Regions from separate parts of the Sphingomonas sp. 4RDLI-65 genome, predicted to be linked through region 1. Evidence: riboswitches for the same ligand, from Rfam matches in the RefSeq annotation. Region 1 holds a riboswitch; each other region holds the start of a gene.
What was found. Region 1 has a riboswitch for cobalamin ahead of VH567_RS10100 (DUF1636 domain-containing protein). Riboswitches for the same ligand answer to the same signal wherever they lie in the genome.
Positions count from the first base shown of each region.

Region 2: another riboswitch for cobalamin. It lies ahead of VH567_RS13745 (TonB-dependent receptor plug domain-containing protein); the one in region 1 lies ahead of VH567_RS10100 (DUF1636 domain-containing protein).
Region 3: another riboswitch for cobalamin. It lies ahead of VH567_RS00925 (HoxN/HupN/NixA family nickel/cobalt transporter); the one in region 1 lies ahead of VH567_RS10100 (DUF1636 domain-containing protein).

Region 1 is NZ_JBCEBT010000003.1:412,283-422,689, forward strand. Features, by position in the region: gene VH567_RS10090 (NAD(P)/FAD-dependent oxidoreductase) at 1-1,099, opposite strand, end outside; gene cobO (cob(I)yrinic acid a,c-diamide adenosyltransferase) at 1,154-1,759, shown strand; cobalamin riboswitch at 1,824-2,023, shown strand; gene VH567_RS10100 (DUF1636 domain-containing protein) at 2,199-2,606, shown strand; gene cobT (nicotinate-nucleotide--dimethylbenzimidazole phosphoribosyltransferase) at 2,603-3,619, shown strand; gene VH567_RS10110 (histidine phosphatase family protein) at 3,631-4,188, shown strand; gene cobS (adenosylcobinamide-GDP ribazoletransferase) at 4,185-4,916, shown strand; gene VH567_RS10120 (cobyric acid synthase) at 4,869-6,350, opposite strand; gene cbiB (adenosylcobinamide-phosphate synthase CbiB) at 6,338-7,336, opposite strand; gene VH567_RS10130 (threonine-phosphate decarboxylase) at 7,293-8,264, opposite strand; gene cobU (bifunctional adenosylcobinamide kinase/adenosylcobinamide-phosphate guanylyltransferase) at 8,378-8,947, shown strand; gene VH567_RS10140 (hypothetical protein) at 9,074-9,277, shown strand; gene VH567_RS10145 (Crp/Fnr family transcriptional regulator) at 9,506-10,279, shown strand; gene VH567_RS10150 (hypothetical protein) at 10,276-10,407, opposite strand, start outside.
Region 2 is NZ_JBCEBT010000006.1:30,606-41,012, reverse strand. Features, by position in the region: gene VH567_RS13760 (MarR family winged helix-turn-helix transcriptional regulator) at 1-256, opposite strand, end outside; gene VH567_RS13755 (organic hydroperoxide resistance protein) at 376-801, shown strand; gene VH567_RS13750 (TonB-dependent receptor) at 1,189-3,243, shown strand; cobalamin riboswitch at 3,563-3,777, shown strand; gene VH567_RS13745 (TonB-dependent receptor plug domain-containing protein) at 3,892-5,790, shown strand; gene VH567_RS13740 (ABC transporter substrate-binding protein) at 5,787-6,587, shown strand; gene VH567_RS13735 (FecCD family ABC transporter permease) at 6,745-7,713, shown strand; gene VH567_RS13730 (ABC transporter ATP-binding protein) at 7,704-8,483, shown strand; gene alr (alanine racemase) at 8,586-9,614, shown strand; gene VH567_RS13720 (2OG-Fe(II) oxygenase) at 9,607-10,407, opposite strand, start outside.
Region 3 is NZ_JBCEBT010000001.1:229,624-240,030, forward strand. Features, by position in the region: gene VH567_RS00905 (precorrin-8X methylmutase) at 1-265, opposite strand, end outside; gene VH567_RS00910 (cobalamin biosynthesis protein CobG) at 266-1,411, opposite strand; gene cobN (cobaltochelatase subunit CobN) at 1,408-4,641, opposite strand; gene cobW (cobalamin biosynthesis protein CobW) at 4,648-5,697, opposite strand; cobalamin riboswitch at 5,798-6,013, opposite strand; gene VH567_RS00925 (HoxN/HupN/NixA family nickel/cobalt transporter) at 6,067-7,116, opposite strand; cobalamin riboswitch at 7,299-7,515, opposite strand; gene VH567_RS00930 (S9 family peptidase) at 7,577-9,685, opposite strand; gene VH567_RS00935 (prolyl oligopeptidase family serine peptidase) at 9,682-10,407, opposite strand, start outside.

The DNA.
Region 1 (10,407 bases):
CGTTGCGCGAATATTGGCTCATGCCGTTGGTCGCGACGCGGCCCTCTTCGGAGGTCGCGGCGACGACGGTGCCGCCGGGGCACATGCAGAAGCTGTAGACCGTCCGCCCGTTCTTGCAGTGGTGCGACAGGCTGTATGCCGCCGCGCCGAGATCGGGGTGGCCCGCGCAGGGGCCGAACCGGGCTTCGTCGATCCAAGACTGCGGATGCTCGATGCGGACGCCGATCGAGAAGGGCTTGGCCTCGACGTGGACGCCCTTGGCATGGAGCATCTCGAACGTGTCGCGCGCGCTGTGCCCGACCGCGAAGACGACGTGGTTGGCTTCGAGATAGTCGCCGGTGCTCAGGTGGAGCCCGCGGAGCTGGCGCGTGCCCGCCTCCTCGACGATGTCGAGACCGTCGACGCGGGTCGAGAAGCGGTATTCGCCACCCAGCGCCTCGATCGTCTCGCGCATGCTTTCGACCATCGTGACGAGGCGGAAGGTACCGATGTGCGGATGTGCTTCCGTCAGGATTTCGGGCGGTGCGCCGGCTTTCACGAACTCGGTCAGGACTTTCCGGCCGAGATGGCGCGGGTCCTTGATCTGGCTCCAGAGCTTGCCGTCGGAGAAGGTGCCGGCACCGCCCTCGCCGAACTGGACGTTCGATTCGGGGTTGAGGACGCTCTTGCGCCAGAGGCCCCACGTGTCCTTGGTGCGCTCGCGGACGACTTTGCCGCGGTCGAGGATGATCGGGCGGAACCCCATCTGCGCGAGGATCAGGCCCGCGAACAGCCCGCACGGGCCTGCGCCGACGACCACGGGACGCGGGCCGGTATAGCTCGCGCCGCCCTTGGTGACGAAGCGATAGCCCGTGTCCGGGGTGCGCTGGACGTGGCGGTCCTTGCGGAAGCGCTGGAGCACCGTGTCCTCGTTCTTGAGCGTGACGTCGACCGAATAGACGAGCTGGATGTCCATCTTGTCGCGGGCATCGTGCGCGCGTCGCGCCACGGTGTAGCGGATCAGGTCGCGCGGTGTGACGCGCAGGCGATCGCGGATCGCGGCGGGGAGCGCTTCGTCGGCGTGGTTGAGCGGGAGCTTGAGGTCGGTGATGCGGAGCATGGGGGACGCTCTAGCGCCGCGCGGCGCGATCCGCCATCGGGAGGACGAGAGGACATGATCATGCGGACCGACGACGAGCAGAATGCCAAGAGTGCCAGGCGCAAGGAGGTCCACGACAAGATCGTCGCGAGCAAGACGATCGAGAAGGGCTTGATCATCGTCCACACCGGCAAGGGCAAGGGCAAGTCGACCGCCGCGTTCGGCATGGCGGTGCGGATGATCGGGCATGGGCGCAAGGTCGGCGTGGTGCAGTTCGTCAAGGGCGCGATGGCGACCGGCGAGAAGGCGGTGTTCGATGCGTTCCCGGACCTGTGCGAGTTCAAGCCGATGGGGGAGGGCTTCACGTGGGACACGCAGGATCGTGCGCGCGACATCGCAGTGGCGCGCGAGGCGTGGGACGAGGTGAAGCGGATGATCGCCGATCCGTCCTATGCGATGGTGGTGGCCGACGAGCTGAACATCGTGTTGCGGTATGAGTATCTGCCGGTCGACGAGGTGCTGGCGGTGCTGGCGGCTAAGCCTGAGATGACGCATGTCGTCATAACCGGGCGCAACGCGCCGGATGCACTGATCGAGATGGCGGACCTGGTGACGGAGATGACGCAAGTGAAGCATCCGTTCCGGTCGGGGGTGAAGGCGCAGGCGGGGGTGGAGTTCTGACGTCTTGATCCTCCCCTGTCAGGGGAGGATTAGAGGCTGCTTGTCTACCGTCGATCGTACGCCTATCGCTCCTCCCGCGACAGGTTTTCCCGAGGCGGCAACGCTCAGGGAAATGAAAATGGGAACGGGTGAACCCCGGCTGCCCCTGCAACTGTAAGCGGCGAGTCACCGTGCCACACGCCATTGGGACGCGAGTTCCGAGAAGGCGGCACAGACCGGCGTCGACCCGCGAGCCAGGAGACCTGCCCGTCGCGGTCGTCTTTCGTCCGGCCAGGGTGCGCCGAACGGACGGGTAACACCCCGAGCGACGACATCGCTTCGCGTCGCGCGCGAGAGCCGGAGGCCTGCGCCTCCTGCCCTATCGCGCGGTGCGGAATCGACTGTCCGAAGGGGTTTTCATGGCAAAGATATTTCGTTTTGCGTCCGTGCGAGGGCGGACATGCTGAAACCGGTCGAAAACCGCGTTGCAGTCGTCGCGTGCAACACGTGTCGGCATTCCGCTGAGGTCCGCAACGATGCGGACGGCAAGCGCGGCGGCGCGCGACTGGTCGAAGCGCTGCGCACGGTGCAGGCTGGCGATCCGGCCTATGCCGAGGTCGCGGTACAGGAAATGCCGTGCCTGTTCGCGTGCCAGGATTTCTGCACCATCCACCTCCGCGCGCCGGCCAAGGTGGGATACGTGCTCGGCCGGTTCGAGCCGACCGAAGACTCCGCCCGCGCCATCCTCGATTATGCGCGGCTCTATGGCGAAAGCGCGTTCGGGCAGGTACCGTTCAAGCAATGGCCGCAAGGCGTGAAGGGCCATTTCATCACCCGGACCCCGCCAGAGGGGTTCGTGGTCGAATGAGCGGATTCGCGTCGCCCGCCGCCTTCCTGGCGGCGCTGCGCAATCTTCCTCAGGCCGATGCGGCGGCGCGCGCAGCCGCAGTCGCGCGGCAGGGCGTGCTGACCAAGCCGCCCGGTTCGCTGGGGCGGCTGGAGGATATCGCGGTGTTCATGGCAGGCTGGCAGGGGCGCGAGCGGCCGCGGCTCGATCGTGGGCGCGCGATCATCTTTGCGGGCAACCACGGGATCGTCGCACGCGGCGTCAGTGCGTTTCCGGCATCGGTGACCGCACAGATGGTCGCGAATTTTGAGAATGGCGGCGCTGCGATCAACGCACTGTCGACCGCAGCGGGGCTTGGATTGAGCGTCGTCGCGCTCGATCTGGACCGTCCGACCGCGGACTTCACGGTGGAGCCGGCGATGTCCGAGGACGACTGTCTGGCGGCAATCAATGCCGGCGCGGCGGCGGTTACCGACGATTTGCCCGATCTCGTAGTGTTGGGCGAGATGGGCATCGGCAATTCGACCAGCGCTGCCGCGCTGTGCACCGCGAGCTTCGGCGGACCGGCGCGTGACTGGGTCGGGCCGGGTACCGGAGTCGATGACGAGGGGATCTTGCGCAAGATCGCGACGGTCGAGGCCGGGGTCGCACTCCATCAGGACAGGCTCGCTACCCCGTTCGAGACGCTGCGCCGGCTCGGCGGGCGGGAGCTGGCGGCGATCGCGGGTGCCGTGGTCGCGGCCCGGCTCGCGGGCGTGCCGGTGATGCTCGATGGCTTCATCTGTTGCGCGGCGATCGCACCGCTTGCGGCGGCATGCCCGGATATCCTCGATCACTGCCTCGCGGGGCACGTGTCCGCCGAGCCTGGACATGGGCGCCTGATCGAGGCGTTGCGGCTTGAACCCTTGCTGTCGCTCGGGATGCGGCTGGGCGAGGGGAGCGGCGCGGCGACCGCGACGTTGCTCGTCAGGGCGGCGCTGGCGGCGCATGACGGGATGGCGACGTTCGCGGAAGCCGGGGTGTCGGGCGCGTGACGGCGCCGCACATGCTGTACCTGATGCGGCATGGTGCGCCAGCGATCGAGGGGCGACTGCTCGGGCGGACCGACGATCCGGTGACTGAGAGCGGGATTGCCGCATGCGTCGCTCGCGCGCGCGGTCTTACCTTCGCTCGGATACTATCGTCCGATCTCATACGAGCACGGGACTGTGCGGCGGCCATCGCCGCTCCTCTTGGGCTGTCCCCGACATCCGACCCGTCGTGGCGCGAACTGGATTTCGGGGATTGGGACGGGCTTCCCCCGGCCGCGGTGGATCAGGCTGCTTTGCTGCGGTTCTACGACGACCCGGACGCCGCGCCGCCGCCGCAGGGTGAGCGCTGGTCGATCTTGCAGACCCGTGTGGCGCAAGCGCTGGCGACCATGGCTCCGGTCCCGACCTTGGTCGTGACGCATGGCGGTGCCATCCGGGCGGCACTCGCCGAACTGTGCGGGTTCGACCAGCGACAGCTCTGGGCGTTCCATCTCCCCTATGCCGCGCTGGTGTCGCTGCGCATCTGGCCGGGAGAAGCGCGCACCGTTCAGATTGTCGGAGTGTCGACATGAAGCGGCTGGTCGTCGCGTTCGGTTTCCTGACCCGGCTGCCGATGCCACGCGTGACGATGGCGCCGCAGGGCTTTGCCGAGGCGATCCGGTTCTATCCCATCGTCGGCCTAACGATCGGCGTGCTGGTGGCCGCGGCGGGGTGGCTCGGCGCCCTGGTCGATCCGTGGACCGGGGCATGTGCCGCGCTGCTGGCGTGGACCGCGGTGACCGGCGCGCTGCATCTCGATGGCCTGGCGGATCTCGCCGACGGGCTCGGCGCCGCGCATGGCGACCGGACGCGGCTGCTGTCGGTGATGGCGGATCCGCATATCGGCAGCTTCGGCGTCGTCGCGATCGCGGCGCAGATGATCGCCAAGCTCGTGCTGTTGCATGCGGTCGGCGCGAGCGGATGGTGGACGATCGCCTGCGTGCCGTTCGTCGCGCGGATGGGGCCGCTGGCCTGGGCGGTGCTGTTGCCGCCACTGAGGGTCGGCGGGCTGGGGGCCGCAATCGCCGGGGCTGTGCGCACGCGCGACCTGATCGGCTGGAGCATGCTGCTCATGCTCACCTGCGTCGCGGTGCCCGCTTTGCTCGCTGCGCCGCTGCTGGTCCTTGGCGTCGCCGCTTGGTTGCGGCGGACGCTGGGGGGCGTGACCGGTGATGCGCATGGGGCGGGGATCGAGATCGTCGAGACCGGGCTGTTACTCGCGCTCGCCATTGGTGGCGCCGTGGCCGGCCGATTGGGCTAACGCGAGCATCGCATCGAGATCGACATGGCGTTCGAGGACCCGGGCGATCGCGTCCAGAGCCGCATCGATCGATGCCGCATGATCGGGCCCGACCGCGTTCACGCCGATCCGCGCAAGCCACGCAGCCCGCTGTTCCGCAAGCGCCAGCAGGCCGTGGACGTAGCTCCCCGATACCAGGCCGTCGGGGCTCGTCGCGCCTTCGGGGGTGCCGTCGGCGCGGTGGCCGACGGGGTGCACGGTCGCGGGGCCGGTCGTCTCGCCCATATGCATCTCATAGCCCAGGAACCTCGCGCCCTGCGCGAGGCCTTCCACACGCTCGAGCGTCTTGGTTGGCGTGAGGATCGTCGTGACGTCGAGCAGGCCGAGCCCCTCAATCGTGCCGGCGGGTCCTTCGATTCCGTGCGGGTCGGCGATCGAGCGGCCGAGCATCTGATAGCCCCCGCATAGCCCGAGCACGGGTTTGCCGCGGCGATGATGCGCGCGGATGTCGATATCCCAGCCCTGCGCGCGGACGAAGGCGAGGTCGGGGATGGTCGCCTTCGATCCGGCGAGCACGATCATGTCGACATCGGGAATGGCCGAGCCCGGCGGCACCATCACGAGCGTGACACCGGCCTCCAGCCGGAGCGGATCGAGATCGTCGAAATTGGCGATCCGTGGCGTGATCGGGCAGGCGATCGTCACCTGGCGTTCGGGGGACGCGACGGGGCGTTCGAGGATCACGGCGTCCTCGCTCGGCAAGCGTACTGCGTCGGCGAGCCAGGGCACGACGCCGTAGCCACGCCACTCGCTGCGCGCCTCGATCGCGCGATAGCCATCGTCGAACAGCGCAGGATCGCCGCGGAATTTGTTGATCAGGAAGCCGTGGATCATCGCCGTATCGGCCGGATCGATCACCGCGCGCGTGCCGACGATCGCCGCGATCACGCCGCCACGGTCTATGTCACCCACAAGGATCACGGGCACGTCGGCGGCACGTGCGAAGCCCATGTTGGCGATATCGGCGGCGCGCAGGTTGATTTCGGCCGGGCTGCCGGCGCCTTCGACGATCACGAGGTCGCAGCTGGCGGAAAGTCGCTCGAAACTGTCGAGGACATCGACCAGCAAGCCTTCGCGGCCCTCGCGCCAACGTGCTGCGGCGAGGATGCCGCGGACCTGGCCGCGGACGATCAATTGCGAGGTGCGGTCGCCTTGTGGCTTGAGCAAGACCGGGTTCATGTCGACGCTGGGCTCGACGCGACAGGCGATCGCCTGCGTCGCCTGCGCGCGGCCGATCTCACCGCCATCGGCGGTGACGGCGGCGTTGTTCGACATGTTCTGCGGCTTGAACGGGCGGACCGAAAGCCCGCGATTGGCGAACGCGCGACAGAGACCGGCTACCAGCACCGACTTGCCGACGTCCGAACCGGTCCCCTGCAGCATCAGAGCAGCCATGCGATCCCTCCGGCGATCAGTAGCAACAGTCCGCATGCTCGGCGATAGATGGCGAGCGCGGCGCGAATGTCCGCGGCGGTGGCGGCGGTGCGTCCTTCGCCGATATACGGCTTGGCGACGCGCACGCCATCATAGGCGATCGGTCCTGCGAGGCGAAGGTGCAGCGCGCCCGCCATGGCCGCCTCGGGCCAGCCGGCATTGGGGGAGGCGTGCTTGCCGGCATCGCGCCACATCGTCCGCCACCCGGCGTGGCCAGCAATACCGGCAAGGCCGGCGTGACCGGCAAGGCACAGCAGCACGCCGCTGAGCCGCGCGGGGATCAGGTTCGCGAGATCGTCGGTGCGGGCGGCGGCCCAGCCGAATGCGCGCCAGCGTTCCTCGCGGTGGCCGATCAGGCTGTCGGCGGTGTTGATGGCCTTGTACGCCCACAGGCCGGGCAGACCGCCGACCAGCAGCCAGAACAGCGGCGCGACGACGCCGTCGCAGACGCTCTCGGCGAGGCTCTCGATCGCGGCACGGGCTATGCCGGGCTCGTCGAGCGCCGCCACGTCGCGCCCGACGATCATTGCGACGCGCGTGCGGGCCGTTTCGAGATCGCCCTGTTCCAGTGCTTGGGCGACGGGAACGACATGATCGTGGAGGCTGCGGATCGCCAGGCCGGGTGCGGCCATCAGTCCGATCGCGATCCATGCCGCATCGCCGAGCAGTAGCCGCGCGATCGTTGCCGCAAGCCAGGATAGGCCGATCGCGACGGCGACTATCATCAGTAGCGTGACGACACCGGCGACACGACGCGAGGCAGGCGACGAGGACTGGTTCCAGCGCGTTTCTGCCCAGCCGATCAGCCGGGCAAACCCGCCGACCGGGTGGCCGATGCGCGCATACAGCGCAGGCGGCCAGCCGATAGCGACGTCGACCAGGATCGCGACGACGGCGACCGGCTCAACCACGGGCGAGCGCGTGGTCCAGGCGGTCGAATGCAGCATCGTCGGCCGGGACACCGATACGAAGCCAGCGCGGGGCGTAATCGAACGGCCGGGTCAGGATGCCGGCGCGGGCCAGACGCTCGAAAACGGCGGATGCGTCGGTATCGACGAGCCGGAACAGCGGGCAATCCCCGGTCGCTTCGAGGCCGTGGCGCAAGAGGATAGCATCGAGCCGGGTGGCCCGCGCCGCAATGGATTGCCGCGCATCGGCGAGCCAGTCGCTATCCCGATAGGCGGCCAGACCGTAGGCGATCGCATGCGCGGATACCGGCCAGCTTCCCAGGCGGTTCCGCATCGCCGCGATCCGGTCAGGGGAAGCAATCATGAAGCCGAGCCTGAGCCCCGCCAGGCCGTACATCTTGCCGAACGAGCGGAGGACGATCACCGGGTCGTCGGGTTGCAGATGCGGTACGATGCTGCCCTCCGGCACGATATCGGCAAACGCCTCGTCGACGATGAGCGAAGCACCTTGGCGCGCGATCGCGAGCAGGCGCTCGGGCTTGTCGAGATGGCCGTCAGGGTTGTTCGGGTTCGCCAGCAGCAGAGTGCCGTCGATGACGGTGTCGATCGCCGACCGGGCGATCGGGGTCGCATCCGGCAACGCCGACGCATGCGTACCGTAGCTGGGCACGACGAATCGTGCGGGGGAGGGCAGCCCGAGCGATGCGAGCGAGCGCAGCCCGATCTCGCTTCCCGGCAAAGCCATGACACGATCGGCGCACGTCCCGAATGCATCGGCCGCCGCCACCTCCAGCTCGAGGATGCAGGCCGGCGAGGGGAGCGCGCTCGGATCGACTATGAGCGGTGCGGCCGGCACCCAGGGGTTCGGATTGATGCCGGTCGACAGATCGAGCCAGGGGCGCGGCGCGTGCGGGTAGTGCAGGGCGGCGAGATCGATCCGTCCACCGTGGATACGTAGCGCCGTCATATCGTCTTTCACGCTGTCCCGCGGGGTTTGGCTCGATCCCGCGGGGTTTCGCTTGATCTTCGCCGCGTCATCGTCATTCCGGCCGCGTGCGGCAAGTACGAAGGAGAGACGGCATGCATTCGGTTGATGCTTGGTTCGGCAGGAGCCTGTTCGTGCTCGGCGGCGCCCGCTCCGGCAAGAGCCGCCACGCCCAGGCGCTCGCCGAAGCTGCGGCGGCCAACGGTGGCGCGCGCCTCGTCTATATCGCGACGGCGCAGGCGTTCGACGAGGAGATGGTGGACCGCATCGCCCGGCACCGCGCAGATCGCGATGCGCGCTGGCGAACCGTCGATGCCCCGATCGAACTGGCCGAGGCGCTGGTGACGGCAGATTCCGAGGACACCGTGATTCTGGTCGATTGCCTGACGCTGTGGATGTCGAACCTCCTGCTGTCCGATCAGGATATCTCGGCGCGTACCGACGACCTGGTAGATACGCTGGCGCAACTGGCCGGTCGGGTCATACTGGTTTCCAACGAGGTCGGGCTGGGGATCGTCCCCGACAACGCGCTTGCCCGGCGCTTCCGGGACGCCGCGGGCAGGCTTCACCAGCAGGTCGCGGCGCAGGTCGAGTCGGTCGACATGGTGATGGCGGGTCTGGTCCAGCGCTGGAAGGCGCCGGCAGGTCGACACGAAGGGCGCTAGCGCATCGCCGCACGCCACCGTCCGGTCGTCGCGATTGGCTTTATACCCGAACAGCGCGCATGATAGGTGATCACGTCTTATGCAGAGGGTGGCGGTATGGTTGGAGATGCGCAAACGATCGCACGGTTGAAATCCATGCTGTTCCTCGTCGAGGAAGCGCTGCGAATCGCCGACGAGGGCGAAAGCGCGATGCTCGGCGCGAAACTCAGCGACTGTATCGATTGCCTCCATGTCGAACTGTCCCAGGTCGACGGTCACTCGCAGGCGGCTGTCGAACCCCGCCCCGGCATTCTGCCTGACGCTCCGATCACGATCCTATTGTCGTCCTAGTCTTCACCGGCTCTAAAATACTGATCAGTATTTCAAACGATCCTTCTCGATGATGATGTAATTCGGCACCAGATTCAAAAAGATGTTTTGCTTAGCACACCTGCGCTGAAGAAATTCATGTTCGACGCGATCGCGAATATTCGAACATATATTTAATAGAAGCCGCGCGAAGTATGTTACGGTCTTTCATCGCCAGCCGATCCTTGGGCACTGACGACCGAGAGATGCATGTGCTCCCGCCCCGATATTTGCGGGAATACGCATATGACTACCGTATCCGGGCCCCTGGCCCTGATGGTTCGCAAGCTGGAAACGCATGCGGTTCTCGATGCCGCGGACCGTCAGGCTTTGCTGGCGTTGCCATGCACTTACCGGACGTACGAACCCTCGTCCTATCTGGTGCGGGAGGGCGATGCGCCGGAACAATGCGCCGTTCTGCTGACCGGATTCGCCTATCGTCAAAAGCTCACCGGTGCGGGCATGCGACAGATCGTATCGCTGCATATCCCCGGCGAGGCACTCGATTTCCAGCACCTGTTCCTCGATGTCGCAGACCATAACGTGCAGACGCTGACGCGCGCCGAAGTCGCGACCATTCCCCGCAACGCACTGCGTGAACTGGCGCGGTCTCGTGCGGCGATCGGCAACGCCATCTTCGTCAACACACTGGTCGAGGGATCGATCTTTCGTGAGTGGATCCTCAATATCGGTCGCCGCGACGCGCGATCGCGACTGGCGCATTTCCTGTGCGAATTTGCCATCCGGCTCGATATGCAGGGGCTGACCGGCGAAGACGGATACGAGCTGCCGATGAGCCAGGAGCAGCTGGGCGATGCCCTGGGCCTGACGGCGGTGCACGTGAACCGGACGATCAAGTCGCTCGAAGCCGACGGCCTGATCACCCGGAACCGCCGGCGGATCAGCTTTCCGAACTGGGACGCACTGCGCGAACTCGCGGACTTCTCAAGCCGCTACCTGCATCTGGCGCAGCAGAAGACCTAGCCGTCGCGCGCGTGGTCGACGGAATCGATGATCCGCCCGCCGGCCATGAATACCGCGATCGGGCAGGCCGCGAACAGCATCCAGCCGCCGTAACCCGGATATTGCTGGAGATAATGCACGCCGCGCTC
Region 2 (10,407 bases), on a different contig from region 1:
GGATGCGAGTGACGAGCCCGGCGGCTTCGAGCCGCTTGGCGAGCGGAGTGATCGTGCTGGGTTCGAGCGCGAGCCGGTCGGCGATCGCGCCGATCGACCGGCCATCGTCGGTCTCGTTGAGCGTCTGGAGAACGAGAAACTGCGGATAGGTGATGCCGAGCCGGTCGAGCACAGGCTTGTAGGCGCGATTGATCGCGATCGTCGCGGCGTACAGCGAAAAGCAGAGCTGGTCGTCCAGCGGCAGGGGGGTGGGCACGGCAGAACTCCTTCGCACTCGCAATAGCACGATAATGCTTATCGCGGCAAACTAATGCTGGACAGGCCGCCACTCTCTTCCTAAATATCTTATCGCAATAAACGTTATGGAGATATGTAATGTCGATCGACGTCAAGTACACCACAACCGCCACCGCAACCGGAGGGCGTGACGGCCATGCCAGATCCGAGGACGGCCGATTCGACGTCGCGTTGTCGACGCCGAAGGAACTCGGCGGTGCGGGCGGTGACGGCAGCAATCCCGAGCAGCTGTTCGCGGCGGGTTACTCCGCCTGCTTCATCGGCGCGCTGAAGGTCGCGGGGCAGCAGCTGAAGGTGAAGGTGCCCGACGACGTCGCGGTCACCGCCAAGGTCGGCATCGGCCCGCGCGCTGCGGGTGGTTTCGGCATCACCACCGACCTGACCGTCACGCTTCCCGGGCTCGATCGGGAGCAGGCACAGACGCTGGTCGATGCGGCGCACGACATCTGCCCGTATTCGAACGCGACGCGCGGCAATGTCGATGTCGGCCTGACGCTTGCCTGATCGATAGGCGGCTGATCTATGGACGGCGGGCGGGGTGGCATCCCCGCCTGTCGGCATCGTTCTGGCGTTCGGGAAGAACTGCTTCGTTTCAGAGTTAAGCACCTCGAAGGACTCTGAGAGGCGCGCGCTATGGTACAACGGTGCTATCGTCCGCCTACCGATTTCGGCCTGGCCGAACGCCACTTCGGGTGCTTGCTCGCCAGCAAGCACGCGGCGAATTCGCCATCTCGTCAAAGGTCGGCCAGTTGCGCCGCGCCGCGCGCGACAACGACGCGACGACCTATTTCCCGTTCACGACATCGCCCAACACGTCGCATTCCGACCATTCGAAGCTTTTGAAAAAAATGCGAAAGCTGGCATGCGCCGCGCATGATTCGAACCGCCTCCATGCTCGCCCTCCTTTTGTCCTCGACCGCGGTCTCGGCGCAATCGCCCGCCACGCCGCCCGCCACGCCATCTGCCGAGCCTGCGCCCGAGATCGTCGTCACCGGGCGCGGGTTGGCGGATGCGCCGGGCGATCGGGCCTATGATATCGTCACGATCGAGCGTGACCGGATCCAGGCGAATGCAAGCAATCGGCTGGAGAGCGTGCTCGCCGACGTCGCCGGATTGCAGCAGTTCCGGCGGTCGGACTCGCGTAGCGCCAACCCGACCAGCCAGGGCATTTCGCTGCGCGGGATCGGCGGCAATGCCTCCAGTCGCGCGCTGCTGATCTTCGACGGCGTGCCGCAGGCGGACCCGTTCGGCGGCTGGGTCGCGTTTCCGGCCTATGCGACGGGGCGGCTCGGGCGCATCCGCGTGACGCGGGGTGGTGGCAGTGGATATCAGGGACCGGGCGCGCTGGCCGGGACGGTCGAACTAGAGAGCGCGACGCCCGATCAACTGACGCCGTTCCAGGGCAGCGTCGCTTATGGCAGCCGCGATTCGGTCGACGCGCAGGGCTCGGCGGCGCTGGTACGCGGGTCGGGGTTCGCGACTTTGTCGGGGGCTTACGCGCGCGGGGATGGCTTTACGCCGACCGTCGAGGAGAGCCGCGGGATCGTCGATCGGGCCGCGCCGTATGAGCAGGCGTCGGGCGCGCTGCGGACCGTTGTCGGGATCGGCGCGAAGACCGAATTGCAGATGAATGCGAGCGCATTCACCGATCGGCGCGACCGGGGAAGCGACTTTACCGACAACAAGAGCGAGGGGGCGGATGCGAGCGTCCGGTTGATCGGGCGCGGGCGTTGGGGGTATTCGGCGCTGGCGTATCTGCAGACACGGGCGTTCGCGAGCAGCTTCAACAGCATCAATGCCGCGCGGACGACCGCGATCCAGTCGTTGAACCAGTATAATACGCCTGCCACCGGGCTGGGCGGACGGATCGAGATCGCGCCGCCGCTCGGCGAGAGCATCACGCTGAGGCTGGGGGCGGATATCCGCGACGTGAGCGGCAAGACGCAGGAACTCTATACGTTCGTCAACGCGGCGCCGACGCGGCGGCGCGAGGCTGGCGGCGGCACCACGACGACCGGTGTCTTCGCGGATGGGAGCCTCGTGGCGGGCGACTTCACCTTCAGCCTTGGCGGACGGGTCGACTGGTGGTCGATCGATGGCGGCTATCTGACGGAACGGCCGCTGGCCGGCGGGGCGGCGCTGACCAATCTGCGCTATGCGGATCGCGATGGCAGCGAGACGACCGGTCGGGCGGGCGTGGCGTATCAGCCGGTCGAAGCGATTACGCTGCGCGCTGCCGGGTATCGGGGCTGGCGACTGCCGACACTCAACGAACTGTATCGGCCGTTCCGTGTCGGCAACGATGCGACTGCGGCGAACGCGTTGCTATCGCCGGAGCGGCTGACCGGGGTCGAGGGTGGCGTCACCCTGACGCCTGCGCCGGGGGTCAGCATTGCCGCGACCTATTTCTACAACCGGCTGAAGGATGCGATCGCCAACGTCACAACGACCAACCCGCCGCAGGTGCTGCCGGGGGTCGCGACCTACCGCGTCCGCCAGAATCTCGATGCGATCCGCGCGCATGGGTTCGAACTGGATGCGGCGTATCGGCCGGGTCCGCTGGGCGTGCAAGCATCGTGGTCGCACACGAACTCGAAGGTCGAGGGTTCGGGGATCACCGCCGCTCTGGACGGCTTGCAACCGGCGCAGACCCCGCGTGACCAGGTGTCGGGAACGGTCGACTGGCGGCACGATGCGGCGGCGCTGTCGCTGACCGTGCGGCATATCGGTCGGCAGTTCGACGACGATCAGAATACGCGGGTGCTTGGGGCCGCGACGACGCTGGATGCGTATGCCGCGCTGCCGATCATGCGGTCGCTGGTGGCCGAGGTCCGCGGGGAGAATTTGTTCGGCGAGCGCATCGAGGCGGGGATCAGTGGCGCGAACATAGTCGAACGGGCCACGCCGCGGACGATCTGGGTGGGGTTGCGGTACGGGCTTCGGTGATACTTCTCCATTGAGGGAAACGAAGACAGCGTGTTTCCCCGCGAAGGCGGGGATCCAGTCTGGGCTCCCGCCTTCGCGGGAGAACAAGGAAGGGAAAGCGACGTCCTGACCAACACGCCACCACCCCGGCGGAGGCCGGGGCCCAGTTGGGGAACGTCGCTAACTAAGCGCGGTCCTTCGTTACTGTGACCTTGCCAACTGGGCCCCGGCCTCCGCCGGGGTCGCGCTGTGGACGGTGAGCCAGCTTACCCCAGCGCACCCCCTTGGCGGGAACGACTGTAGAGCGTTCCCCGCGTTGACCCGTGCACGACGCGCGACTAATGCCGCTCTCGTGAAGGGTCCCGGCGACGGGATCAAAAGGGAAGTCGGTGCGCGGGCCGGGTCGTCACGATCCAAATCCGCAAGACCGGCGCTGTACCCGCAACTGTGACCGGATAGCGGCCACCCCGATATGCCACTGGGTTTCGACCTGGGAAGGCGGGGTGGGCGCGGCGACCCGGAAGCCAGGAAACCTGCCTTTCACGGTCGATCCACTGCGCGGGCGGGTGCTCCGGCGCGGACGAGTGCTCCGGTTCAGCCGGGCTTCCTCGAGCGAGAGACGTCTGCCGCTCCCGAATGGTCGTGGGCGGTTCTGCCAGGACGTACCCCATGACGAAGTTCTTCCTTCTACTCGGCGCCGCGGCGATCGCAGCGCCTGCTTATGCCCAGACCATCCCCGATACCGATGCTCCCGAACTCGTCGTCACTGCGAGCCGCGTCGCACAGCCCGCCAGCGAGATCGGCCAGGCCATCACCGTCATCGACCGCGCCGAGATCGAGCGCCGCCAGACCGTTGTCGTCTCCGATCTGCTCGCGACCACGCCCGGTGTCACCGTCACGCGCAACGGCACCGTCGGCGCGCTGACCAGCGTCCGCATCCGCGGTGCAGAGGCGGACCAGACGCTCGTCGTGATCGACGGCGTCCGCGTCAACGATCCGTCGTCGACCGGCGGTGGCTTCAACTTCGGCAATCTGCTGTCGAGCTCGGTCGAGCGGATCGAGGTGTTGCGCGGCCCGAACTCGGTGCCGTGGGGCAGCCAGGCGATCGGCGGCGTCGTCAACATCATCACCGCCGCACCGACCGAAGGCGTGCAAGCTCGCGCCAACGCCGAATATGGCTATGCCGACAGCGTGTTCGCGAGCGCAGGCGTGTCGGGTAAGTCCGGGCCGGTATCGGGCTCGCTGACCGGCGGCTATCTGCGCACCGACGGCATCTCGTCCGCCGCCAGCGGCACCGAGCGCGACGGCTATCGCCAATATGGCGCAACCGGACGGGTGGGCGTCGAGTTCGCACCAGGCATCGGCCTCGACCTGCGCGGCTATTTCGCCGACAGCCGCGTCGAGATCGACGGCTTCCCGGCCCCCGATTACGTGCTCGCCGACACGCCCGAATATTCGAAGACGCGCGAGGCTTACGGCTATGCCGGGCTGCACGCGAACTTCGCTGACGGTCGGATCAACAACCGCGTCGCGTTCACGATCGCCGACATCAACCGCGACAATTACGACCCGAGCTTCGGCAGCGATCCGACCTTCATCGGCCGCGGCCGCAGCGAACGCTACGAATACCAGGGCGACTTCCGCCCGTTCGACCAGGTCCGCGTGGTCGCCGGAGTCGAGCGCGAGAACAGCCGCTTCAACGACGGCTTCACCTTCGCGGATACCGGCATCAACAGCGTTTACGGCCAGCTGATCGTCAAGCCGCTCGACATCCTCACGATCACCGGCGGCGTCCGCAACGACGATCACGACGATTTCGGCAGCCACACGACGTTCGGCGCAAACGCCGCGCTGGCGCTGCGCACCGGCACCACCGTCCGCGCGAGCTACGGCGAAGGCTTCAAGGCGCCGACGTTGTACCAGCTCTTCTCCGACTACGGGAATCGCGGCCTCGATCCGGAGACCGCGCGCAACTTCGACGTCGGTGTCGAGCAGGCGTTCCTCGCCAACCGGGTCCGCGCAGGCGTGACCTATTTCAACCGCCGGACGCGCAACCAGATCGACTTCCGCGATTGCAGCCCTGCAGAGCAGACGACCGCCGGTTCGATCTGCGTCGACCGCCCGTTCGGCGTCTACGACAACATTGCCCGCGCCGAGGCGGACGGCGTCGAGTTCACCTTGGCCTTGCGCCCGGTCGACGCGCTGACGCTGACCGCGAACTACAGCTATATCGACACCGAGAACCGCACGATCGGTAGCGATTTCGGCAACGATCTCGCGCGCCGTCCCAAGCAGACTGCGAGCGTCGACGCCGATTACCGGTTCGCGTTCGGACTGTCGGTCGGCGGTACCGTGACGATGGTCGGCGACAGCTTCGACGACGCCGCCAACACCGTGCGGCTCGACGGCTATGCGCTGGCGGGCGTCCGCGCGGAAATGCCGATCACCGACCAGATCGCACTGTACGGCCGCGTCGATAACCTCACCGACTCGCGGTACGAGACGGTCGCGGGCTACGGCAATTACGGTCGCGCGGCGTATGGCGGCGTGCGGTTGCGGCTGAAGTGAGGCGAAGGCCGATCCTCCTCGCGCTCCTGCTCGGGGGCTGCGCGCAATCCCCCGGAGCGGGCGGTGGCGGGGGGATCGTCTCGACCAATCCGTGCGTGGATTCGGTGCTGGTCCGGATCCTGCCCGCATCGCGGATCGCCGGGATCAGCCATTATTCGCAAGATCCGTCCGCGACCTCGATCCCGCTCGACGTCGCGCGTCGGTTTCGCGGAATCGCCGGGACCGCCGAGGAGGTGATCGCGCTCCACCCCGATCTCGTCATCGCCAGCACGTATACGCCGCCGGCGACCCAGGCGGCCTACGCGCGGGCCGGGCTGAAGACGCTGCTGCTCGGTATCCCGGACTCGATCGCGGAGAGCCAGGCACAGGTGAAGCAGATCGCCGACGCGGTCGGTGCGCCCGCGGGTGGCGTGCGGATCAACGCCGATATCGATCGCGCGGTGGCGCGCTGGAGTCGGACGGATGGACTGTCGCCGAGCGCGTTGCTCTATATCAGCGGCGATCTCGCAACCGGGGGGAGCACGTTGCTGAACGAGATGATGACGCGTGTTGGCTTCCGCAACGCCGCCGCGAGCTACGGCTTGACGCATACCGGCACGCTCTCGGCGGAGACGATCGTGACGCAGCCCCCCGCGATCGTGATCGCCCCCGAACGCGCCAGCCGCGGCACCGCGCTGCGCCGTCGGTTGTTGCCGCGTACGCCGCAAGCCGTCTTCCCCCGCGTCCTGATCAACTGCGGCGGCCCGACCATTCCGCCCGCGCTCGAACACCTCGCCGCGATCAGGGCAAGGCTGTGATGCGACACCCATACCAAAACCACCCCGGCGAAGGCCGGGGCCCAATTGGAATGGTGGAAATAATGGAGCGCTGCACGCCGTCACGATCGTCCCCCAATTGGGCCCCGGCCTTCGCCGGGGTGGCGGCGGTGTTTGGTATGAGCGAGGAGGCGTTCTGATGACCCGCACGCCCAAACTCATCGGGCTCGGCCTGCTGGTCATCCTCCTGTTCGGCCTGTCGCTCGGCTGCGGCAAAGTCTGGGTGCCGCTCGACGCCTGGTTCTCGAGCGACCCGCGCTGGTGGATCATCCTCGAACTCCGCCTGCCGCGCGCGGTCCTCGGCCTCGTGCTCGGCGCCACACTCGGGCTGTCGGGAGCAGTCCTGCAAGGCTATCTCCGCAACCCGCTCGCCGACCCCGCCGTCGTCGGCATATCGTCGGTCGCAGCACTTGGCGCAGTCGCTGCGATCATCTTCGGCCTCGGTTCGGGACCCGCGATCTTCGTCGCCGCGATGCTCGGCGCAGGCGGCGCGGTCGCGCTGCTCGCCGCGCTGACATGGCGGTCGCCGAGCGCGATCACCTTCATCCTCGCCGGCACCGTACTCGCCAGCCTCGCCGGCGCGCTGACCGCGTTCCTGATCTCGATCGCGCCGAATCCCTATGCGGTCGCCGAGGTGATCGACTGGATCATGGGCGCGCTGACCGACCGCGGCTGGACCGACATAAAGCTCGCACTGCCGCCGATGCTGCTCGGCGGCGTCCTGTTGATGCTCACCGGCCGCTCGCTCGATGCGCTGTCGCTCGGCGAGGTGGCGGCGCGGTCGCTGGGGATACGGATGGGGCGTGTCCGGTGGCTAGTCGTGCTCGGCACCGGGCTCGTAGTGGGTGCAGGCGTCGCCGTGACAGGCGTGATCGGCTTCGTCGGCCTCGTCGTGCCGCATCTGCTGCGCCCGATCTTCGGCCACCGCCCGAGCGCCTTGCTGCTGCCTTCGGCGCTAGGCGGCGCGGCGCTTGTGCTCGCCGCCGACAGCCTCGTCCGCCTCGCCCCTGGCGCCGGCGAAGTCCGTCTCGGCGTCGCGATGGCCTTGATCGGCGCGCCGTTCTTTCTCGGGTTGCTGGTCAAGGAACGGGGCCGCGCATGGATCTGATCGTCGACGTGCTGCGCGTGAAGCTGGGCAAGCGCACCGTCCTTCACGACGTGTCCGCGCATCTCCGCCCCGGCCGAGTCACCGCGATCCTCGGTCCCAATGGCGCCGGCAAGAGCACGCTGGTCAAGGCAGCCGCCGCGCTCGTCGGTGGCAGCGCGGGCAGCGTCCGGCTCGACACGCAGGACGTCGCGACGATGGACCCGCGCGCCCGCGCCCGCGCGATCGGCTATCTCCCGCAGGACGCGACGGTCCACTGGAACATCGTCGCGCGCGACGTCGTCGCGCTCGGCCGCCTGCCGCACCTCGGCGCGCATGCCGCGCCATCGCCCGAAGACCACGCCGCCGTCGAGCGCGCGATGCACGATACCGAGACCGCGCACCTCGCCGATCGCCCGGTCGGCGAACTCTCCGGCGGTGAGCGCGCCCGCGTCCTGCTGGCGCGCGTGTTCGCAGGCGAACCCCGCTGGCTGCTCGCCGACGAACCGCTCGCCAGCCTCGACCCCTCTCACCAGATCGACCTGCTCGCCCGCCTGCGCGCCTATCCCGCCAGCGGGGCAGGGGTCGCGATCGTCCTCCATGACCTCGTCCAGGCGCAGCGCGCGGCGGACGACGCGCTGCTGATCGCCGACGGTCGGATCGTTGCGTTCGGTCCGGTCGCCGAGGTGATGACCGCGGACACGCTCGCGCGCGTGTTCGGCGTCCGCGTAGCGCCGCTCGACGATGGCGGCCGCCGGTTGCTGGTCCCGGTCGGGCGCGTCGAGATCGGCTAGCCAAGCGACACGCCCGGTGGATCGAGGCTAAGCCGGGGTCGGCGAGGTGAAAGATCATCGACGCGCCGGGCCCGGTTCACTATCCCGCGCCGGGTGATCGACATTCCCGCCCCCCTTCGCCTGCGCCTCGACGGCGACGCCCTCGTCCAGAACTGGCGCACGCTCGACCGCATGAGCGGCACCGCGGCCTGCGGCGCGGCGGTGAAGGCAAACGGCTACGGTCTCGGCGCGATCGAAGTCGCCCGCCGCCTCGCCGACGCCGGCTGCCGCGACTTCTTCGTCTCGAACTGGCAGGAAGCCGCCGAACTCGCGCCGCTGGGCCTGACCGTGTCCGTCCTCCACGGCGTCCGCGACGAGGACATGCCCGCCGCGGCCACCGGCTTCGCCCGTCCGGTCCTCAACACGCCCACCCAGGTCGCCCGTTGGAAAGCCGCAGGCGGCGGTGCGTGCGATGTGATGGTCGACACCGGCATGAACCGCCTCGGCGTGTCCGCGGACGACATCGCAGGCGGGCTGCTCGACCACCTCGATATCGAGACGCTGATGAGCCATCTGGCCTGTGCCGACGAGGACTCGCCGATGAACGCGGTCCAGCGCGACCGGTTTGCCGCACTCGCAGGCGCGACATCGGCGAAGCGCATGAGCCTCGCCAACTCCGCAGGCATCGCGCTCGACGGCTATGCGTTCGATCTCACCCGTCCCGGCCTCGCGCTCTACGGCGGCGTTCCCCGGAACGAACTAAGCGCGATCCGGCAGGTCGTTCGCCCCGAGGCACAGATCCTGCAACGCCGTCGCGTCCATGCGGGCGACAGCGTCGGCTACAACGCACTCTGGACCGCCGAGGAAGATACCGAGGTCGCGATCGTGAACCTGGGCTATGCGGACGGCTATCGACGGCATTTCACTAATGTCGGCGCAGCGTTCGCGTCGGGCCGGGTGTTGCCCGTCCTCGGCAGGGTGTCGATGGATCTGGTTGCGATCGACATCGACGCGGCCCGGGATCTGGCGGAGGGCGACTGGATCGAGTTGGACTACGCCCTGCCCACCAGCGCAACCGCATCGGGGCTTTCGCAATATGAGCTGCTCACCGGCCTTGGCCAGCGGTTCGAGCGGGCGTGGACGACTAGCTGATAGTCCACGGATCGATTGGCTCTGCGCGGATCCAGCGCGTGGCCAGCCATTTCGCCCCTTGCACTACAGGCAATCCGGCGTGCCGGCTGGATTGGTCGATCGCGCCGTCCCGGGTCAGCGTCCGGAAGACGATCGCATCGCCGCCGCGGGGCGTGATCGTCAGGTTGCTTGCGGGGAAATGTGTTTCGCCGCCGCCATAACCCTCGTTCAGATAGATCAGAACGGTCGCGATGCGCTGGTTCGCGGCATCCTGGATCGTGTCCAGATGCAGCCGGTATTGCTGCCCTGGTCGGTACCGCAATATCGTGAGCGGTTCGCCTTGAGCAATCTTCGTTCCGCTTGCGGCCGCAATGCGCTGGTTGAGCGCACGAACGACCAAATTCTCGCGCGCAGGCCCGATCGCGGTCCCGTCCGAGGTCCGGATCGGATGCGCGATCCAGCGACCTGTGCGCGGATCGATCACGCGGGCAGGCTCCAGCATCGTTGCCGCGACGCTGGCAAGATGTGCGCATTCCGCAGGGGTGAAAAATTTTGGAAAACGGATCACATCGGGCGAAGCGCTCAGTATCTCCTGCGCCGGCAAAGCGATCGGCGCGCCCGCAACATCGATGGCCATCGCCTCGAGCAGCGCCAATTGCTCCAGCGCGATCGGATCGTTTCGTGCCGCGGTTCGCAACAGGGCCAGAGCGGCCGGCCAGTCGGCCTTGCCGCCGCTACCGTTGGCCGTCAGCGCGATCTCCATCAGCGCGGCATCGACATGACCGATCGAAACGGCCCTGGCCAATAGCGTGCG
Region 3 (10,407 bases), on a different contig from region 1:
ATCTGGCGCGGGTGATGCCTTCTGTGACCATGCGGGCGTCGCACAGGATTGGCGCGCCGGCCTGCAAAGCGCGGCGGGCTTCGACGGCGAATGTCGGCGAGAAGCGGAGGTGCTGGGCGAGGCCGACGAGCCCTGCTGCGTGGATCATGCGGACGGCAACCGGCTCTTCCTCGGGCGAGAACCGGGCGAGGTCGGCCTCCGCGCGGATCATGGCGAAGGACTGGCGGTAGATCGCCGCGCCGTCGGTTTCATAGGCGTACGGCATTCAGGCGGCTCCGAAATGAGCGAGGATCTGCGCGGCGTCGAGGCCAGCGCGGGAGGGTGGCGCGCCGGCGCGCGCGTCGAAGGCGAGGTCGTAGCGACCGTCGCGCCCGGTCAGCGTCACGTCGGCGGGGGCGGCGCGGGCGCATCCTTTGGCGCATCCGGAGACGTGGAGCCGGCCGGTAACGTGGGGGGCTAGGTGGCGCGCGAGATCGCGGGTTTCGACGCTGGCCTGCGCGCATGCCGGCGCGCCTACGCAGGCATCTACGCGCAGGATCGGCGCAGATGGGTCGGTGATGAAGTCGGCGGGGTCCGGCTGCACGGGGAGCTTGGCAGCCGTTTCGCAGATCGCGATGTGCCAGGGTGTCAGGCAAATCCCCTCGACGGCAGTTTCAGCTTCGAGGAAGCGGGTCAGTGCCGTCGCCGAGACCCGACCGAATGGCAGGCCGAGCGCGACGCCGAGAGGGTGCCGGCCAGGTTGGAGCCTGTACGCCGATGGCGCGGAGGACGTGATGCCGGCAGCCCAATCGGGGAGAGGCGCATCATGTCGTGCCATGCGACCGCTCGCGGCGCCGCCGGTGTCCGCGAACCATCGAGCAAGCGCTATCAGGCGGTCAACTTCGGTGCCGGGCGACAGCAGCGTGCCGAGCTCGCGACCGTCTGCGCGGAGGATCAACTGACCGGGCGCGGCGCGTTCAATGCGGAAGTCGGCGGGCGCGTCTTGCAGCATCGGCGCGGCGCCGGCGTCGATCGCGAAACCGACCTTGCCGGGAAGATCCGGCAGCTCCGACAATCGGGTGCGCAGCTCTTCGGCAATGCGGTGGGTGTCGTCGCCGGCGCGCCAGTCGGGCGCGACGAGGATGTTGGCGCGCGTCTCTTGGGTCTGGTCCCGGTCGATCAGGCCGAGGTCGAGAAGCGCGTCGATCAGCGGACGCCAGCTTTCCTCGCAGACGCCGCGAATCTGGAGGTTGGCGCGGCTGGTGGCGTCGATCTGGCCGTTGCCGTGCTGCGTCGTGGCTTCGGCAAGGCCCAGAAGTTGCGCGCGGGTCAGGCGACCGAGCGGGGGGCGGACGCGAACGAGCAGGCCGTCGCCGGCCATCATCGGGCGCCATGCGTCGGGGCACCAGCCCTTGACGACGAACCCGGTCATGCCGGCAGGTCCAGCGCTGCGAGGATCGAGTTGCGGCGGGTCGGCCACAGGTCCGCGGCGTGGAGCGCTGCGAACCGCGCCTGCATTGCCGCCAGCGCACCGGGGTTCGCTTCGGCGAGGAAAGCGTGGACGTCGTCGCGGCCGAGCGTCGCGTCGTAATAGAGGTCGATCAGTTCGGGGCGGACCGCGCTGGCCAAGTGCGCGAAGGCGCCGAGGTGATCGAGCGTGGCGGCGATCTCCGCGCCGCCGCGGAAGCCGTGGCGCATCATGCCGTCGACCCAGCGTGGGTTTGCGGCGCGAGCGTGGACGACGCGGGCGATCTCTTCCTTGAGCGGGCGGGCCTTGGCTTGGGTCGGGTCTCGTGCGTCGAGGTGGTAGAGCGTGGCGTTCCCTCCTGCGACCGATTGCGCGGCGGCGAAACCGGCTTCGTGCGCGGCATAGTCCGCGGCGAGGAGCAGGTCGGTTTCGGGCAGGTCCTGGACGTGGACGAAGGCGTCTGCGGCGGCGACGCGGTTGCGAATGCCGGTCGGGTCGAAGCTGTCGTGGCCGTCGTCGAGCGCGTGGCTGGAGGCGGATAGCCACGCTTGGCCAGCTTCCAGTCGAGCCTCTGGCGTGTAGGTTTCGGCGGCGTCGCCCATGCTCAGGCCGTAGCGGCCGGGTTCGGGGCCGTAGACGCGAGCGCTGACGGGCTTGCCGATGAAGGGGTTCCAGTCGGCCGGTTCATCGCGTGCAGCGAGCGCTCGGACGGTCTGGCCGAACATCGTGCAGAGTGTCGGGAAGGCGTCGCGGAACAGGCCGGAGACCCGCAGCGTGATGTCGATACGGGGGCGGTCGAAGTTGGCCAGCGGCAGGATCTCGACGCCCGTCACGCGGTCCGACTGCATGTCCCACACTGGCTCCGCGCCGAGCAGGTGGAGCGCCATCGCGAACTCCTCTCCTGCGGTCCGCATCGTCGCGGAAGCCCATAGGTCGACGACGAGGTTGCGGGGGTAGTCGCCGTGGTCCTGCAAGTGGCGGCGGACGAGTTCGTCGGCGAGCTTTACGCCCTGGGTATGTGCGGCCCGCGAAGGCACTGCGCGCGGATCGGTGGTGTAGAGGTTGCGGCCGGTCGGGAGTACGTCGGCGCGGCCTCGCCACGGGGAGCCGGAGGGGCCAGGTGCGACGCGTTTGCCTTGGAGCGCGGACAGGAGCCCGGCGCGTTCGCCCTCGCCGTGCTCGCCGCAGCCGTAGATGTGGAGGCCGTCGCCATACTGGCTCTCCTTCACATCGCAGACGAAGGTGTCGATGCGGGTGATCGCCTCGGCTTGGGACTGCGCGTCGTCGAGGCCCAGCGTTACCGCGAGGCCGGTGGCGGTGGCTTCGTCGCGGATGTCGCGTTGCAGGCGGTCTCGGCGTGCGGGGTCGAGACCGTCGGCGTTGGAGAATTCGTCGAGCAGTGCTTCGAGACGGCCGAGGCCGGCGCCGGTGCGGGTGCGTTCGAGCGGTGGCGGGACGTGGCCGAGCGTGACCGCGCCGATGCGGCGTTTGGCTTGCGCCGCTTCGCCGGGGTCGTTGACGATGAACGGGTAGATGACGGGCATCGCGCCGGTGAGCGCTTCGGGCCAGCAGGCGTCGGACAGAGCGACCGACTTGCCGGGGAGCCATTCGAGCGTGCCGTGCGCGCCGACATGGATCAGCGCGTCGGTGCCGCGCGTGCGGAGCCACAGGTAGAAGGCGACATAGGCGTGGCAGGGGCAGCGGGAGAGGTCGTGATACTCCTCAGCGCGCTGCTCGGTCCGGCCGCGTTCGGGTTGGAGGGCGACGAGCGCGCCGCCGTGGTCGATCGCGGTGAAGGTGAAGTCTTCGGTCGGGTCGGCCCAGGTTTCCAGGAGATCGCTACGGAGTGCTTCGGGCAAGTGCGCGAGGGCTCTGCGGTACTCGGCAAGCGGCCAGTTTATGCGGGACATCGCAAGATCGCTGGTGTCGGGCATGATCGCGTACCCGGCTTCGGTTAGGTCGGCGAGGATTGCTTGCGTGGAGGCGATCGCGTCCAGGCCGACGGCGTGCGCCATCTGGTATGCCTTGCCTGGGTAGGTTGAGAGGACGATCGCCAGGCGGTGGTCGGCGACGGGTTTGCTGGCGAGTTTCGTCCAGGATTCAATGCGCGCGGCGATGGCGTTGATGCGTGCCGGGTCAGCGCGGTGTTCGCGGCGGGTATATTCTAGGTCGCCGTCTCTGGTCGCGGCTTCCTTGAAGCTGGCGACGCCGACGAAGAGGCGGCCGTCCACTTCGGGAAGGACGACGTGCATGGCGAGGTCGGCGGGCGAGAGGCCGCGGGTGGCGCCGGCCCAAGCTGCGCGGTCGGACGTGGCTAGCGCGATCTGGAAGACGGGGACGTCGGCGCCGTCGAGCGGCGTGGTGTCGGTGGCGCCGCGGGCGGAGAACGCGGTGGCGTTGACGATCGCGGCGGGCTTCAGGGCTGTGACCCAGCGAGATAGCCAGCCGGCTGCGTCGGGGGCTTTGAGCGAGGGCGCGAAGAGGGCGATGACGTCGAAACCTCGCGCGGTCAGTTCGGCGTGGAGCGCTTCGATCGGGTTGAGGTCTGCGGCGGTCAGGTAGGAGCGGTAGAAGACGACCAGCACGCGGGGGCGGTGCGCGTTGAGCGCGAACGCGGCGGGGCACGTTACGCCGTCGTGCGGTTGCCAGCCGCCGACGTCGGCGATCGCGCGGACTCCGCTGACCGGGCCGGCGTAGCAACCGGCGGCCAGCGCGAACTGGGCCAGTGCCGCTTGCGCCGCGACCGCGCCGCCGGTGTCGCAGAGATGCGCCAAGCGGCGCAGCGTCGACAGCGGGATCGTCGAGGCGGCGTCGAGGCGCGTGTCGATGCGGCCGTCTGCTGCGAGGACGGCGAGCGCTATGCCCTTCTCCCACGCGAGGTTCTCAACCTGTTGCAGGCCGTAGCTCCAGTAGGAGCGGCCGCCGATCAGCCGGATCAGGATGCCCTTGGCGCCGGCCAGCGTTTGCTCGACATAGGTGTCGACCGAGAGCGGGTGCTGGAGTGCGGTCAGGTTCGCGAGACGCAGCGACGGGAGGCGGCTTCCGGCCGCATCCGCACGTCTCCAGCCCGCGGCGAACGCGCCGAGGTCGCCGTCGGAGAAGGACAGGACGACGAGATCCGCGGGGGATTGGGCGAGGTCCTGCGGGACCGCGCTTTCCTCCAGCCCGTGGGTCTCGCGGAAGACGACGTGCATCGGGGCTCAGGCGTCCAGCGCGGCCTTGATGCGGGCCTCGTCGATGCGGTCGTGCTCGGCGATGACCACGAGTTGCGTGCGGCGGGGTTCGCCTGCGCGCCAGAGGCGATCATATTGCGTGCGGACGCGCGCGCCGACCGCCTGGACGAGCAGGCGCATCGGCTTGCCAGTGACGGCGGCGTACCCTTTCACGCGGAGGATGTCGGCGCTGCGGGCGAGCGCTTCGATCTTCGCGGTGAGGGCGGCGGGGTCGGCGATCTCGCCCAACTCGACGACGACGCTGTCGAAATCGTCATGCTCGTGATCGTCCTCGCCGTCGTGATGCGAGGGGCGACTGGCGATGTCGTCCTCGGCGGCGGCGTTGAGGCCCAGGATCACGCGGGGATCGATGATGCCGTCGGTGAGGTCGATGACCGGGAGGGGACGTGCGGACTCGGCGGCGATGACGGCGCGCGCCTTGGCGACGCCTTCGGGACCGGCGAGATCGACCTTCGTCAGGAGCACGAGATCGGCGCAGGCGAGCTGGTCCTCGAACACCTCCGACAAAGGCGTCTCGTGATCAACGCTGGGGTCAGCGGCGCGCTGGGCGTCGAGCGCGGCGACGTCTGGGGCGAAACGCCCGGCGGCGACTGCCTCGGCATCGGCGAGCGCGATGACGCCGTCGACGGTGATGCGCGAGCGGATCGCGGGCCAGTCGAACGCCTTGAGCAATGGCTTGGGCAGCGCAAGGCCGGACGTCTCGATCAGGATGTGGTCGGGGCGCGGGTCGAGTGCGAGCAGTGTCTCGACGGTCGGGATGAAGTCGTCGGCGACGGTGCAGCAGATGCAGCCATTGGCGAGTTCGACGACGTTCTCGGCGGGGCAATCGGGGATCGCGCAGCCCTTGAGGATGTCGCCGTCGATGCCGAGCGTGCCGAATTCGTTGACGACGACCGCAAGACGGCGGCCGTTGGCGTTGCGGATCAGGTGGCTGATCAGCGTGGTCTTGCCGGCGCCCAGGAAGCCGGTGACGATGGTGACGGGGACCTTGGCCAGATTGGGCGAACGGTCGGACATTCTACTTCTCCTTCGAGCACACGCACGCGCGACCTTTCGGCCGCACGCGTTCGTCGCTCAGACGGAGAACCGTGCCGCGACCATCCCCTGGATCAAGGCAAGAGCGACCGTTACGCTGGCAGGTCTCCTGGCTCGCGGGTCGAGGCTCGACGTACGCCTTCCCAGGTTTGCACCCAGTGGCTGCCCTCCGAAACGAAGGACGTGTGCGTCTCGCTCACCGCTTACAGTTGCAGGGACAGCCGCGGCATTGCGAGGAAGCCTCCCGCACCGCATTCCCATTCAAGCCCTTTCGGGCACCGGCGCGATCTGTGAGGTTCGGTACAACCGAGCCTCGGGGGTGGGTTAGAGGACTTTCCGGCACGCCGCCAGCTATCCGTGCACGACTTCGATCTCGTCGAAGCGTTTCCAGCGGTAGATCGCGAAGCTCAGCACCCAGCAGAGGACGAACAGGCCGATGATCGCGAAGCCGAGGCCGTTGAAGTTCTCGCCGAGTGTCGACGCGGCGTCCCAGATGCCGCCGGTCAGGCCCAGCTTTGCGCCAAGCAGCGCGAGCGTCTCGATGCCGCCGATAGCGATCGCGACGATGGCGGAGATCAGCGTGATGGTGATGTTGTAGTAGAGCTTGCGGATCGGCTTCACGAACGCCCATTCGTACGCGCCGAGCATGACGACGCCGTCTGCCGTGTCGACCAGCGCCATGCCGGTCGCGAACAGCACCGGGAGCACGAGCACGACGCCGATCGAGAGACCGTCGGCAGCCTGGCTCGCGGAGAGGCCGAGGATCGCGACTTCGGTCGCGGTGTCGAACCCCAACCCGAACAGGAAGCCGAGCGGCGCCATGTGCCAGCTGCGCGTGACGAGCCGGAACATCGGGCGGAACAGCCGGGCAAGGAGCCCGCGGTTGCCGAGCAGCAGGTCGAGATCCTCCTCGACATAGGTCCCACCGCCGCGGACATGGCCGAAGGTGCGCCAGACCGAGCGGAAGATGATCAGGTTCATCGCCGCGATCGTGAACAGGAACACGGCCGAGATGACGGTCGCGATCACGCCGCCGACCTGCTTGAACGCCTCGAACTGCGACAATGCGCTGGCGGTCAGCGCGATCGCGACCGCCGCGATCAGCACGATCCCCGAATGGCCGATCGCGAACCAGAAGCCGACCGCGATCGGGCGCTGGCCGTCCTGCATGAGCTTGCGCGTCACGTTGTCGATCGCGGCGATGTGGTCCGCGTCGACTGCGTGGCGCAGGCCCAGCCCCCAAGCGAGCAGCGCGGTGCCCAGCATCAGCGGTTGCGCGTGGAACAGCGAGAACGCCCAGCCCCAGGCGGCGATATTGGCCGCGACCAGGCCTGCGAACAGCCAGCCGATGCGCTTGCGGGTCGAAACCCCCACCGGTCTTTCACGTGTTGTAGTCGTCATGCACAAACCCCGCAGCGTCCGACGAGGACCGGGGCCTGCCGCGAACGGCCGGGACATACGACGACCGGACGCCATGAGCGGCCGACGCACGACGCCGATGCGGCCCCCGCCACATGGTCGTCGCTCAGCCAGTGTCACGCAGGCGGCGTTCACCGTGCCTCGGCCACCCCCTGGACCGGGACAAGAGCGACCAGACGCCGGCAGGTCTCCTGGCTCACGGGTCGTTGCTCGATGCACGCCTTCCCAGGCTTTGCGGCCCAGTGGCTGCCCTCGCGGAGAGGGCTCGTGCGTCTCGCTCGCCGCTTACAGTTGCAGGGACAGCCGCGGCATAGGACGGCGAACCGTCCGCACCGCATTCCCAATCAAGCCCTTCCGGGCACCGACGCGATCACGGGAAACGGCTGGAAGCCGCATCCTGCGCGATCGGTACCCTGCTTTCGGTCGCGTGCCAACGGGCGTGCTATTTCGCGATGCCGAGTTGTTGCAGCATGAACGCCTGCCATTCCGAATTCTGACGATAGCGCTCGAAGCGCCCCGACTTGCCGCCATGGCCCGCCTCCATGTTGACGCGGAACAGCAGCGGGTTGGTGTCGGTCTTCAGTTCGCGGAGCTTGGCGACCCACTTGGTCGGTTCGTAATATTGCACCTGGCTGTCCCATAGCCCGGTGCCGACATACAGCGCCGGATACGCCTTCGCCTCGACGTTGTCGTATGGCGAATAGCTCAGCATGTAATCGTAGGACGCCTTCTGCGCGGGATTGCCCCATTCGTCGTACTCGAAGGTCGTCAGCGGGATCGACGCGTCGAGCATCGTCGTAACCACGTCGACGAACGGCACCTGCGCGATGATGAGCTTGTAGTCGGCCGGCGCCATGTTCGCGACGCCGCCCATCAGCAGCCCGCCCGCGCTGCCGCCCATCGCCGCGACGCGGTCCTTGGCGGCGTATTTCTGCGCGACGAGATAGCGGGTGACGTCGATGAAGTCGGTGAAGCTGTTCTTCTTGTTGAGCAGATGCCCGTCGTCATACCAGCCGCGCCCCATCTCCTGCCCGCCGCGGATATGCGCGATCGCATAGACCATTCCGCGGTCGAGCAGGCCGATCCGGCCGGGATCGACGGCGGGGTCGCTCGAAATGCCGTAGCTGCCATAGGCGTATTGGAAGAGCGGCGCGGTGCCGTCGCGCTTGGTGCCCTTGGCGTAGACCAGCGACACGGGAATCCGCGTGCCGTCTCTCGCGGGTGCCCAGACCCGTTCTGTTACGTATTTCGCGGGGTCGTAGCCCGGCACTGGCGCAACCTTCAATACACGGCGCTCGCCGGTCTTCGCGTTGACCTCATACGTGGTGGTAGGCGTGACGAGCGAGCCGTAGGTGTAGCGGACCCACGGCGTCGCAGTCTCCTCGTTGACGTCGAGCGACATGCGATAGGCGGGTTCGTCAGCGGTCACCGCGGTCGACTTGCCCGCATCGCTCAGCACCCGGATCATCCGGTTGCCGCCCTCGCGCTGGTCGATCGCAACGAACCCGTCGAACGGCTTGAACCCCTCGATGAAGACGGTGTCGCTGGCCGGCGTCAGGTCGCGCCACGCCGCAATGCCCTTGGCCAGATCGGCGTCGGCGACGGTGACGAGCTTGTAGTTCTTCGCGTCCTTGTTGGTGCGGATGATCCACCGATTGCCGATATGATCCGCGCTATAACGGAACTCGCGCGCCCGCGGTGCGACGATCGTGAAGCTGGTCGGTGCCACGGCGGGTGCGCAGCGTTGCTCGTCGCTGACCGTGCTACTCACGCCGATGCAGACGAACTTGTCGTCGGCGGTGCGTGAGACCTCCATCGAATAGGTGTCGTCCTTCTCCTCGTACAACAGCCGATCGCTCGCCACGGGCGTACCGAGGACATGCGCCTTCACGCGGTACCCCCGCAGCGTGACCGGGTCCTTCTCGACATAGAGCACCGTCTTGTTGTCGTCGGCCCAGACGACGTTGGGCTCGATGTTCGACACGGTGTCAGCGATCGTCGCGCCGGTCGCGAGGTCCTTCACCTTGAGCACATATTGGCGCCGCCCGACGGTATCCTCGGCCCAGGCGACGCGGGCGTTGTCGGGGCTCACCGCCCAGTCGCTCAGCGCGAAGAAGCTGTGGCCCTTCGCCATCGCCGGTTCGTCGAACAGCGTTTCGGCAGGCGCGGTGCGGCTGCCCTTGCGGCGTTCCAGGATCGGGTAATCCGCGCCGGTCTGGAACCGCGAGCCGTAATAATAGCCGTCCTTCGCATACGGGACCGAGCTGTCGTCCTGCTTGATATGCGAGACGGTCTCTTCGTACAGCTTGGCCTGGAGCGGCTTCAGCGAGGCAAGTTGCGCATCGGCATAGGCGTTCTCCGCGGCGAGATAGGCAAGCATCTCGGGGTTCTTCCGCGTATCGTCGCGCAGCCAGTAATAATCGTCCTCGCGCGCGCCGTTGGGCGACGTCACCTGGAACGGCTTCTTCGCCACGCGCGGAGGCTGGACCTGCGCGACAGCCGCCGTCGAGACCAGCGCCACGCCGGCCAGCATCATATACCGTATCGTCATCGTGCTGCTCCCTGTGTTTCTGCCGCCATTGCTGTGGCCGGCTTCCGGTATCGATCGAACCAGGCGATGATCGCCGACGCCTTTGCCGCCGATTGCGACGGGCGTGCGGCGAGGCCACCGTGGCTTGCGCCCGGCACCTTCACCAGCGCGGTCGGCACGCCGCGAATCTGGAGCGCTGCATAATATTGCTCGGATTCGCTCACCGGCGTCCGGTAATCGTCGCCACCGACCACCACCAGGGTCGGCGTCTTGACGTTGCCGACGATGCTCAGCGGCGAGCGATTCCAATAGCTCATCGGATCCTCCCACGGCAGCTTGGTGAACCAATAGCGCGAGGTGAACAGCGTGTTGTCCATCGTCAGCGCCTCGCTGATCCAGTTGATCACCGGCTTCTGCGTCGCGGCGGCCTTGAACCGGTCGGTCTTGCCGATGATCCACGCGGTCAGCAGCCCGCCACCCGATCCGCCGGTCACGAACAGATTGTCGGGATCGGCCGTGCCCTCCGCGATCGCCGCGTCGACCGAGGCGATCAGGTCGTCGTAATCCGCGGCGGGATAGGTCTTGTCGATCAGGTTGGCGAACTCGGCTCCATAGGAGGTCGAGCCCCGCGGGTTAGTCCAGAGCACCGCATAGCCGGCCGCAGCGTAGAGCTGCATGTCGGTCGCGAAGCCGGGGCCGTAGGCGGCGTTGGGTCCGCCGTGGATCTCGAGGATCAGCGGCAC